Linked DNA regions of Desulfosediminicola ganghwensis. The protein of the gene in region 2 binds, or shares a complex with, the protein of the main gene of each other region. Links are inferred from orthologs where the notes say so. Each region holds a gene or a part of one and is shown on either strand. Other genes may lie near its edges.

Region 1 (6,158 bases), 1.8 Mb from region 2 along the record:
GAAAAAATCGATAGCAGTAATGAAATCTCACGGTAAATTCGTCTCACTGAATTACTTCATCCTGCCGGGATTTACCGACTCTCCTCAGGAGTTTGATAGTTTATGTAGCTTTGTTGAAGAGTTGTCCCCTGACTTTATTCAACTGAGAAACCTCAACATGGATCCCGAGTGGTACCTGAAAACAATTGATTTTCAGCCGACCGAAAAAGCACTGGGTGTTCGCAATTGGCTCAGCTTGCTTAAAGAGGAATGTCCCACATTGAAATTTGGCTATTTTAACCCTCCTTTAGCCAACGGCTTCACAATTAAACCCTGAATTTCATTCCCCACGCCGGCCAAAAGTACCACAACGTGTAACTTATTATCCCTGTGGACTTTTTCATTGATATTTTTTCATTTTGATATACAATGTCAGCTAATAACATTTATTAATACTTAGAATTTAGCGGGATAATGATATGGAATCTCTACCGAATATGCGACTGACCACTCAGCGCCAGGTTATTCTCGAAGAACTCGGCAAGGTTACTTCCCACCCGACTGCCAACGAAGTTTATGATATGGTTCGCAAGAGGTTGCCGAGGATTGGCCTTGGCACCGTTTACAGAAACCTTGAATTGCTTGCTGACAGCGGAGTAATCCTCAAATTAGAGGTCGGTGGTACCCAGAAGCGTTTCGACGCAACTGTAGATCCTCATTACCACATACGCTGCGCCAGCTGTGGCAAAGTTGACGATATAGACATCCCCGTCCAGGAACACATCAATGTAGCTGCCATGGAAGCCAGCCAATATGAGGTGATTGGTCACCACATCGAATTTTCCGGAGTTTGTGGTACCTGCCGTAAAAATGGCATGTAACACAGGTTGATAAGCTAAAATCGATTGATGTTACCCTTGTAAGTTCCTGAAAGGTTCTTCATTTTTCTGAATACGGCAAGTCAGACGCACAAAATAAAAAAGGCCGGTTCGCGACAGAGCGAACCGGCCTTTTTTTATTTCACTTTACAGTCGGGATTAGACGAACTTCACCATACTGAATCTACGCTTGCCAACCTTCAGCAACACCTCGCCACTTGGTTCAATTGTGCCCTTCATATCGGTGACCTTCTCGCCATCGATTGATACGGCGTTCTGCTTTATCATCCTGCGGCCGTCTGAAGTTGAGGCAACCAGTTCGGCATCAAGCAGTAACTGAGGGATCCACACCGGCTCACTGGCTGAAACTTCAACAACTGGAATGTCATCCGGCAGACCACCCTGCTTGAATACCTGCTCAAAGTTCTCTTCCGCAGCAACGGCAGCCTCTTCACCGTGGTAACGGGCAGTCAGTTCACGGGCAAGCTTCTTCTTCACCTCTTTAGGGTGCAGCTCGCCTTTCTCTATGCCCGCTTGCAAATCTGCAATCTCAGCTTTTGAAAGATCACTGAGCAACTCATAATAACGGAACATCAACTCGTCGGATATGGAAAGCACCTTGCCGTAGATATCGTTGGCGGGCTCAGTAATGCCAATGTAATTGCCGAGCGATTTGCTCATCTTGTTTACACCGTCCAGACCTTCCAGCAACGGCATGGTCAATACCACCTGAGGCGCCTGACCACGTGACCGCTGGAGATCCCGCCCCATAAGTACATTGAACAACTGGTCGGTGCCGCCAAGCTCAACATCCGCTTCCATGGCCACAGAATCATACCCCTGAATCAGGGGGTACATGAACTCATGAATGGAAATTGGTTTGCCACTATCAAAGCGGGTTCGAAAATCCTCCCGCTCCAACATTCTGGCCACAGTCAACTCAGAAGCGAGCTTTATCATGTCGTAAGAGCTCAGGCCGCCGAGCCAGGTAGAATTGAATACGACCTCGGTCTTTTCAGGATCAAGAATTTTAAATACCTGCTCCTTGTAAGACTCTGCATTATTGGCAACATCTTCAGGGGTAAGCGCCTTACGGGTTTCGGACTTACCTGTCGGGTCACCGATCATACCGGTAAAGTCACCGATCAAAAAGTATACCTGATGGCCAAGGTCCTGAAAGTGCTTCAGCTTCTGCAACAGCACGGTATGGCCAAGATGCAGATCCGGTGCGGTGGGGTCAAAGCCCGCTTTCACTTTCAGCGGCACACCTGTTTCAGCTGATTTCGTGAGCTTTTTTTTCAGCTCCTCCCGGGAGATGAAATCAACGACACCTCGCTCGATAAGTTCTAACTGTTCCTCAATAGATTGCATTACTGTATTGCCCTATCCTTTCTTATTTACTGACCATTTATTAACTTTACTTAGCGTACTCAACGGCACGAGTTTCCCTGATTACTGTCACCCGTATCTGGCCTGGGTAGGTCAATTTCTCTTCAACGGACCGGGCAATGTCCTGGCTCATCAAGATAGCCGCATCATCGTTGATCTTGCTGGCATCAACTATTATCCGCAAATCACGTCCGGCTTGAATGGCATAGGACTTTTCAACGCCCTGACAGGCGTTGGCAATATTTTCGAGATCTTCGAGTCGCTTTACGTAACTCTGGAGCATTTCTTTTCTCGCCCCCGGCCTTGCACCGGAGAGCGCATCGGCAGACTGAACCAGCACATCAAGTACTGATTGTGGAGGCTGATCTTCGTGATGAGCGCCTATAGCGTAAACAACGTCTTCGGTCTCACCGTATTTTTTGGCAAGGTCACGACCAATAATGGCATGGGACCCTTCCACCTCATGATCAACAGCTTTACCAATATCATGCAGGAGGCCCGCCCGTTTGGCGACTTTAACATCCAACCCAAGCTCAGCAGCCATAATACCGCAGAGAAAAGCAACTTCAAGCGAGTGCTGCAATACATTCTGACCGTAACTGGTACGATACTTGAGTCTACCCAGCAGTTTAATAAGCTCTACGTGAACTCCGTGCGCCCCCACATCAAATGTTGCCTGCTCACCAGCTTCCAGGATGGTGACCTCCAGCTCCTTGGTAACCTTGGTAACCACCTCTTCAATGCGACCAGGATGAATCCTGCCATCATTTATGAGCTGCAGAAGGGCAAGACGGGCAACCTCACGACGTACCGGGTTGAACCCGGACAGGATAACAGCCTCGGGGGTGTCATCTATAATGATATCAATGCCGGTGGCAGCCTCAATTGCCCTGATATTCCGTCCCTCACGCCCGATAATCCGCCCTTTCATCTCATCGTTGGGCAGTGGCACCATGGAGACTGTCTTGTCTGCGACATAATCGCCAGCGTAACGGGAGATCGCCAATGCCAGAATATTCTTGGCCTTGCGATCCGCCTCCATTTTCATTTCGTTTTCAATTCGGGCAAGCCTTTTCGCTGCTTCCATACGGGCTTCGCTTTCCAGCGAGTCCATGAGCATCTTCTTGGCCTCTTCCTGACTGATGCCGGCGATACGGGCCATTTCATAGCGTTGTTTACCGATGAGATTATCAACCTCTTTATATTTCTCGGCAATACCCGTCTCTTTGCTGCGCAAGGTGTCCTCAAAGGACTTAAGTTCTCTCCCCTTACGGTCCAGATTGTCCCATTCTTTCTTCAGGGTCTCTCGCTTACGATTCAGCTGACGCTCTTCAGACTTGATCTCGTCTTTTTCTGCTTTCAGTTCTCTTTCGTGAGCCTGCTTGATCTGATACGCTTCTTCCTTACTCTGGAGAAGTGCTTCTTTCTTGAGTTGTTCAGCCTCGATTATGGCAGTTTCTATTATCTGCTTGCTCTGGGCCTGAATATTTCGCTGGTGGCCTTCAATAAACTGCTTGCGCAAGAGATATCCAACAACTGCGCCAAGCGTCAAGCCTAGTATGATGAAAAGCGATGGGTGGTTCAATACGCTCATGACGTTATTCCTGTGTATGCTGTAACTGATCGCGCAGAAAGGAATAACAGGCGTATGAAAAGTGGGATTACAAGACGGGGATAATAAACGGGAAGATTCTTTAAGTCGGGGAAAAACCCCAACTTTTTCAGATAACGAGCGATCATACAACTGTCAGAAGTTGGTAAACCGGTTGATTACACCCACCAACTCTCAAACATAATGTATTTCACCCCAAATAGCGGGGAACTTGCCCGGTAAGCTACACCAAAACTGTCAATTGCTCTTAAGCTTGAAGTAAGCGGATGAAAGGGCTGGCCAATGCCACAGAAACATCGTACATCCTACCGTCGTACCAGCCTATATGGTCTTGTGTTCATTCATAAAAACCATCCTTCTCTATTCATCGTACCGATACACAATGCATATTATTGTCATGTATCAAACCGATGCCCCTCCCTCGAACTCTATATACCACTTCGGGCAATTGTCTCTTTGCTCCGTGCAAATCTGACACTCAAAACAGATATCTGAAAAGCTACCCTGCTTCTTTAATGTCCGTAATCTCTTTCAAACAGCATCCCTGCTGCACTCAGTCGTGTTAAATTAAAATTCGGCCGTAATACCGATATCCTGCCAGCCAGCCGCATATATAAACAGAACGAATTTCAGCGAATTCGCTCTGAGCTAGTAACTTCCCCGCACTGCCGTGTCGACAGGTCAGTTAAACCTAATGAATTAGGTGGGCAGCCTCATAACTACTTCAGGAAATTCCGTATGGATTTTCCTTAATCAGTAAGGGGAGGTACCCTTTTTTTGAGAGTTGGCTCAACACACACAGCAGATCACCAACAGCGCAGGGAAATCTCTAAAATTCTACTTCCTGAAAGGTAGAATCACTCTATTTTCTACCAGATCAAACAATCTTCAAATCAGACTTCAGTATAGCAAACTTTCAACTAAACGAAAACAAAATATAGTTGCAGCATCAGCCTTGAGGAAGACTGTTTCGTATCTTTTCGCTCAAGTCGTAAAAACGGCTTTCATTGTCCGTTTTATAACTCTCAAAATCCTGTTTTAACTGAACATATTTAGATGCAATATTCAAACATGCCATCACTGCTATTTTACTTGCCGGTAATGTTCCAGTTCGCGTGCTGAGATTTCCTTCAACCTGCTCGCGAACCAGTTCCAGAATCGCATCCATCTCTGCCTCGGTGGCAGCAGTATAAAATTTAAATTCCTGCCCGAACAGCTCAAACCGGACCAAACGTTCAGTTTCAGACATTATGACTGTATTTCACCCCAATACGATTCTGCCTGCTTCGTTTAATATCAGCTGGTACGGCCACTCTCTTGCTGATCTGCCTGGGCACCATCAACAGCAGTTTCTGTCTCACTTGAATTAAACAGATTACGCTGTTCAGTGTGATCGTCAAGAGTCAAAGTATCAAATACTTCTTCTCCCAGGTTGATTTCCCACTCTTCGATCTGTTCAATCAAGCCATTTACCCGGGTGCTGATCTCGCTGCGTTCGTTCTCATGAACCGCAAGCCTGTCTTTCATCTGGGCAACACTCTCATACTGCTCCTGCAGTTCCAGGGTCAGCTTGTCGTTCTCCAACTTCAGTTCCTGGTAACTCACCAGCAATTTGCTGACGAAGCTCTCAAGACGTCGTAATTCGCTCTCCTGAGACATATCTCTACTCCTTCTCTTGGGATAAGGATTGATTAAATCTGTTTCAGCCAGACTATACCATGCAAACGATCTTCCGCAAGCTGAAAGAGCTGTCCCCAGGCCGCATATTTTCTACATTCTCGTATACTCCCAACTTAACGGCCTATCGTTTTCATAGGGCATGTAACCGTGAAATATCCGCGGATCATCGTCAAAAACCAGAGGCAGAAAATGACGATCCCCCTCCCACATTGGCAGTTCCATAATTCTCTCAACCTCAACCCATTCCAGATCGCCCTCTTCATTTGTTTTTCCAGGCTCTCCTTCAAAGCTTTCCACTCGAAAGATGAATCCGAACCAATTTTCCCCATTGGGGCCAAAACCGGTCCAGTTAATTGTGCCCCGAAGGGTTGTTTCCACGATTTTTATACCTGCCTCTTCACGTATTTCCCTCGCCAGACAACCAAAAACGTCCTCATTGGGCTCCATCTTGCCGCCAAGACCATTATATTTTCCCAGGTGTTGATCGTCGTGTCGCTTGTTTCGATGTACCATGAGTGTTTTCTTCTTATCGGGTGACAAAATGTAACCGAGTGTTCCTATTATTGGTGTATACACTTATAACTCCTTATTTCACTCCAGCTGGAGTAATTACCTCAACG
Region 2 (6,081 bases):
TCACTCGTGGCCATCGGGGTGATGAAAGGCGCCAGTGTTGCAGGTGCCAATTTGATGTTTTGGATTGTCGCCAACGGTATTCCTGCGGCTTGTGGTGCCCTTTTGGCACTTGCCCACCCGTTCACCACTATAGGGGCTTTTACCGCAGCCCCTATCACAAGCCTGACACCGGTTATCGGTGCAGGTTATGTAACCGCTTTTATTCAGGTTATGACACGACCTCCTGTAGTTCGTGAATTTGAATCAGTTGGTGATGACATCTCGTCCTTCACCGGCTGGTGGAAAAATAAACTTCTCAGGGTCTTCCTGGTATTTTTCTTCACCGGTCTCGGCTCAGCTATCGGCACCTGGGTAGGCGGCTATGAAATCTTTAAAAATTTAATAAGTTAACTGCTTATCGTAGAGTTGTAATTCTATAGGCAGCAGAACAACAGGTTGTTCACCACTATGACTGAAATTAAAAATGACGAAAAACCTGCTCTTACCAGCAGGCAGAAGAAATATCTTAAAAGCCTCGCTCATGACCTGCCGGCGCTGGTTCAGGTTGGTAAGGAAGGTTTGAGCGAATCGCTTATCGAAGCCGCCGATGTCGAACTCGAACGACGCGAGCTTATCAAGGTAAAACTTGGCAAAAACAGTGGTGTGGAAAAGGATCTGGGCGGAGAACAGCTCGCCAAGGCAACAGACAGTTACCTTGTTCAAATCATTGGTAAAACCCTGATTCTTTATCGCGCAAATCCCAAACGTAAAAAAGACGAGCGCATCAAGCTTCCCAAAGCCTAAAACGCGTTTTGGCCCCTTACGGGGTCAGGCTCTTTTTTTATTGTAAGGGCCTGCATACTGCAAGGCCCGGGCTATATTTTTAGCACCGGGCCTTTTTCTTTTATACAGGAACTGTTTCTGTTAGCGAGATCTTCAACCCTGTGGCTTAAAACCATTCAACACTGATCACGGTATTGAAGAGGTCGAGCGTGTGATCACAAAGACCGGAGACATTCTGATAGAAGCTGTCAAAAAATCGACAAGAGCACTATCGGTTTTTCAGGTCAATCAGGCGGTGACGATTTTATCGTTATCACCAGGCCAACAAAGTGCAGGCGTCGATAATTGCTCGAGACAGACGGGAAGTTGAAAATGTCACTGAGTAGATGGATTCATCTCCAGCACACTTCAAAAAGATCAGAGTTGAAAAAGATCTGTCGCCTTGTCCTGCTCAGCGGCAAGCAGTCTGGCAGGATGGTCAGCCGGCATGTGGGGCAGCGCAGCAGCCATGGCAAAATTAGGGGTATTATTGGTTTCGCTCAGGTGAGCCAATACCGCAACCTGCAAAGAGTTGTGTACCAGGCTACCTAAGAACTCTCCAGCTTCCTCGTTTGCCAGATGGCCATGACTGGATCGCACCCTTTGCTTGAGCATCAGTGGATACGGTCCATTCTTCAACATTTCCGGGTCATGGTTAAACTCAAGGACGAGGCCATGGCACCGGGCAAGCCGTAACTCCATCAACTTAGAAACTTTACCTGTATCGGTACAGTAGCCAAAATGTTTCGTACCATCACTCACCACATAGCCAACCGGATCGAGTGTATCATGGGAGATGCGAAACGATCTCACCTGAAGATCGTCGATGCTCAACTCGTCTCCCGTGGCAAAATCAGCCCTCTGATATAGCTTACCCAGCCTCTTCTCCGCCCCCTCAAAGGTACCTGGATTTGCATGAACAGGTACCTTGCAGCGCCGCGAAATAACTCCTGCTCCGGCAACATGGTCATTATGTTCGTGGGTCAGACAGATCGCTGTAATATTGTCCAGACTTCGACCAATAGAAAGTAACCGTTTCTCAAGCTCTTTACCTGAGAAACCATTATCAATAAGTATCCCGGTAGCACCGCTTTCTATATAGACAGAATTTCCCCGGCTGCCGCTGCCAAGCACACTGAATCTCATGTCAGCGAACTCCGGTATGGCCGAAGCCTCCAGCGCCGCGATCGGTATCATCAAGTTCGGTACAGACATCCCAGCAGGCCAGCGTTACCGGAGCAAGAACCAGTTGAGCTATACGATCCCCCCGCCTGATGGTAAAGCTGTTTTTTCCCAGGTTGATGAGGCCGACTTTCACCTCACCGCGATAGTCTGAATCGATTGTGCCAGGACTATTTATAATAGTAATGCCATGCTTTACAGCCAGGCCACTACGTGGTCGAACCTGTATTTCGAAACCTTCGGGAATAGCAACGGCAAAGCCGGTCGGCACCAACACAATTTCACCTGGTGCGAGCTCAAGATCATCCTCCACCGCCGCCCCTACATCCATACCGGCAGACCCGGCTGTTTCATATGATGGCAACTGGAGATCATGTTGTTCTTCAGGCAGTAACCAACAGAATTTAACTGGCAAGCTTCGTACTGTGGGAGTTCGAAAAGATGTCATAATGGCCTGGTTCAAAATGAAAAAAAAGAAAAAAAAAGCCGGCCCATAAAGAGCCGGCTTAATATCAAATCTGATCCCTTTTCAGTGATCAGTCACTCAGCAATGCCTTACGGCTGAGACGAATACGGCCGCGGTTGTCGACATCAAGGACAGTTACCTCAATCTCGTCACCCTCGCTCACCACATCTGATACCTTAGCAACACGCTTGGTGTCAAGCTCAGAGATGTGAACAAGACCATCGGTTCCCGGCAGAATTTCTACAAAAGCACCGAAATCCTTAATGGTTTTCACGGTACCCTTGTAAACTGCACCAATCTCTACCTCTGCAGTGAGTTCCTTGACTTTGGCGATCAGGGCGTCACCAAGGGTGCCGTTGACAGTGAACATTTTCACCAGACCGCTGTCATCAACCTCAATCTTGGCATCGAACTCTTCTGAAAGTCCTTTGATGATTTTGCCACCAGGGCCGATGATGTCACGAATCTTATCCGGGTTGATCTTGTGGACGAAGTATTTCGGTGCATGGTCTGCAACCTCTTCGCGGGACTCGGAAATACCTTGGCCCATCTCCTCCAGGATGTGAATACGTCCTGCCTTGGCCTGCTCGAGAGCACGACCCATAATATCGCGATCAACACCATCAATCTTGATATCCATCTGCAGGGAAGTCAAACCGTCGCGGGTACCAACAACCTTGAAGTCCATGTCGCCAAGATGATCCTCATCACCAAGGATATCGGAAAGTATTACAATCTTCTCTCCTTCCTTGATCAGCCCCATCGCAATACCGGAAACTGGGTTCTTAAGCGGTACACCGGCATCCATCAATGCCATGGAACCACCGCAGACAGTTGCCATGGAGGATGAACCGTTAGATTCGAGAACCTCGGAAACCACACGAACGGAATACGGAAAGTCCTCTGCGCTTGGCATTACAGCGGAAAGACCACGCAATGCCAGGGTGCCATGACCAATATCACGACGGGAAGGTCCACGCAACATGCGAGCCTCACCCACGCAGTATGGTGGGAAGTTATAGTGAAGCATGAAACGATTGTTGACCTCACCGAGCAAGGTCTCAATACGCTGCTGATCACGCTCAGAGCCAAGTGTCGCGGTAACCATTGCCTGGGTCTCACCACGGGTAAAGAGCGACGAACCGTGGGTCATTGGCAGACAGGCAACTTCGCAATTGATTGGACGAACCTGGTCGAAGGTTCTTCCGTCGATACGAACTTCCTCTTCGACGATTCTGGAACGCATCAGATCTTTCTTGTAGTCAGAAAGATAGTCTGAAATCTCAGAACCACTTTGACCTTCTTCCTCGAGTTCGGCAACGACTTTCTCTTTGAGTTCATCGTAGAGGTCGTAGCGCTTCATTTTGTCGCTGCAGGTTACAACCTCATTCATGCCCTCAGCAGCGATCTCGCGTACCTTGGCCATCAACTCTTCATTAACCGCCGGAGCATCAACTGTACGCTTAGTCTTGCCGTTGGTTTTCTGCAGCTCTTCCTGAATGTCGATGAGCGGCTGGAGATTCTCATAGGCATAGAAGATACCAGAGAGGACCTCGTCTTCTGTCAGCTCGTCAGCCTTACCTTCAACCATGACTACCGCGTTTCTGGTACAGGCAACGACGATATCCATTGTAGACTTTTCAAGCTCTTTAGCGGTTGGGTTGAGCAGGAACTGACCATCGATACAGGCAACACGGCCGCCAGCCACAGGACCGGCAAACGGGATGTCAGACAGGGTGATCGCGCAAGATGCACCGGTCAGAGCCAGTACATCCGGGTTATTCTGCTGATCTGCAGATAGTACAGTAGCGATGACCTGGGTCTCCGCCATATACCCTTCAGGGAAGAGCGGACGAAGCGGACGGTCGATAATGCGGCAGGTGAGAATTTCGTGCTCACTCGGACGACCAATCTCACGACGGAAGTAGTTACCTGGAATACGGCCGACAGAGGCGAGTTTTTCCTGGTATTCAATGGTAAGAGGAAAGAACGGAGCGTCAGGACGCGCCTTTTTCGCTCCAACTACGGTTACCAGAACTACGGTGCCACCACATTTGATGACAATTGATCCTGATGCCTGTTTGGCAATTTTACCGGTTTCGATGGAAATTTTCTTTCCACTGATTTCGGTTTCGACTTGTGTAAACATATTTTCTCCAATTATTCAGCATCAGGGCAATGCAATTGCCATTGTACTGACTGGATTATCCACCAGCCCCGTATGCTTTTCTATTTTCCGGAATTCCTATAAAGACAAAACCTCAGACCGTAGCCGGGTTATGGCACAGCCTGAGGCATACAATGGCTCTAACGTACGTAGGGGAATACCAACAATACTGGCATTGACTACTTCCTAATACCGAGATCCTGAATAAGAGCTCTGTATTTGTTTACGTCTTTTTTCTTGAGGTAGTCAAGCAGGCTTCTGCGCTGTCCAACCAACTTCAGAAGGCCCTGACGAGAGTGATGATCCTTCTTGTGTGTCTTGAAGTGCTCGGTCAGGTACTGGATACGGTCGGTCAAAAGAGCAATCTGCACCTCTGAAGAACCGGTATCTGAAGAATGGATTTTATGTTTTTCGATAATTTCGTTTTTCTTAATTGTTGTTTGTGCCACAACATTCCTCCTGTACTGTATACTCAATCTAATCAATCGATATCATTAATTTCGGCTTCATTTTTATCACAGAGTTAGATAGGCTCTCTGATAAAAATACGGTCCCCAATGTGAACCGGCAGGTGGCTTGGGAGCAGGTGGCGTGTCCCAAAAAGTCACCTATAATCTATAATACAACTACAAAACATATTAAAGTAGCCAACTCTGTCATTTATTGCAACAGATTCCCGACATCCTCTACCGATAACATGCTTTTCATGATGTTCTCACGTTCAGCAGGGTCGGAAAGTGTCTGGCCATTGACTGCATTTTCTATAGTGAATGGACCGCTTCTGGTTCTCCGCAATCCTGTTAGGTACGCACCGCAACCCAAGGCTGTACCTATATCAGCTGCCAGGGTTCGTATATACGTTCCCTTGCTGCACACCACGCGAATCTGAAATTCAGGATGATACCCACATAAATCACCTTTGGTATCTATGCGCTCAAGTTCCAGGATGTTAACTCTGCGTGGCTCCTTTTTCACCTCTATACCTTTACGAGCGTAATAATAGAGTGGTTTACCTTTATATTTAAGAGCAGAATATGCGGGTGGTTCCTGCATCTGCTCACCCCTGAAAGAGGCGAGGCATTCCTCAATACGACGTTCGCTCAGGTAGCCAACCGCTCCTTCACCAACAACTTCACCCTCAGGGTCAAGTGTGCTTGTCTGCCTTCCAAGACAGAGTGTAGCCACGTATTCCTTCTCTCCATCCATGAAAGATGAGATCAGGCGAGTCGCAGGTCTGCCGCCACAAATAATCAGCAGCCCTGAGGCAAATGGATCGAGCGTTCCTGCATGACCGACCTTTTTAATGCCAAGCAACTTTCGAACGTGGCGAACCATGGTAAAAGACGAAGGACCGACCGGTTTGTCGATCAAAAATACTCCGGCATAAAAATCTGACATTGATATATGTAATTACGGAAAGGCTATTCCGCTTGATCTTTTAAACGCAAGCGTAATTTCTGCAGCA

The links.
Region 1: pnp (region 2) and rny share a complex: the UniProt entries of both Bacillus subtilis proteins name them as parts of the possible RNA degradosome complex. The link is inferred for Desulfosediminicola ganghwensis from one-to-one orthologs.

What each region holds. Positions count from the first base shown.
Region 1 is NZ_CP050699.1:4,872,492-4,878,649, forward strand. The notes cover bases 1,558-4,553. They hold rny (ribonuclease Y), read right to left. Parts: upstream 3,841-4,553; coding sequence 2,275-3,840; downstream 1,558-2,274. Other genes in these bases: tyrS (tyrosine--tRNA ligase), read right to left, coding at 1,558-2,228. Also shown: FCL45_RS20895 (radical SAM family protein), read left to right, coding at 1-316; FCL45_RS20900 (Fur family transcriptional regulator), read left to right, coding at 459-860; more of tyrS, read right to left, coding at 1,017-1,557; FCL45_RS20920 (cell division protein ZapA), read right to left, coding at 4,808-5,107; FCL45_RS20925 (hypothetical protein), read right to left, coding at 5,155-5,517; FCL45_RS20930 (NUDIX hydrolase), read right to left, coding at 5,629-6,114. UniProt on the Bacillus subtilis protein: Endoribonuclease that initiates mRNA decay. Initiates the decay of all SAM-dependent riboswitches, such as yitJ riboswitch. Involved in processing of the gapA operon mRNA, it cleaves between cggR and gapA.
Region 2 is NZ_CP050699.1:3,052,529-3,058,609, reverse strand. The notes cover bases 2,060-4,978. They hold pnp (polyribonucleotide nucleotidyltransferase), read right to left. Parts: upstream 4,599-4,978; coding sequence 2,520-4,598; downstream 2,060-2,519. Other genes in these bases: rpsO (30S ribosomal protein S15), read right to left, coding at 4,796-4,978; dut (dUTP diphosphatase), read right to left, coding at 2,060-2,431. In the rest of the region: FCL45_RS12980 (TraB/GumN family protein), read left to right, coding at 1-390; ribosome assembly RNA-binding protein YhbY, read left to right, coding at 448-783; FCL45_RS12970 (MBL fold metallo-hydrolase), read right to left, coding at 1,180-1,947; more of dut, read right to left, coding at 1,949-2,059; more of rpsO, read right to left, coding at 4,979-5,065; tRNA pseudouridine(55) synthase TruB, read right to left, coding at 5,277-6,014; FCL45_RS12945 (DHH family phosphoesterase), read right to left, coding at 6,038-6,081. UniProt on the Bacillus subtilis protein: Involved in mRNA degradation. Catalyzes the phosphorolysis of single-stranded polyribonucleotides processively in the 3'- to 5'-direction. Necessary for competence development in Bacillus subtilis.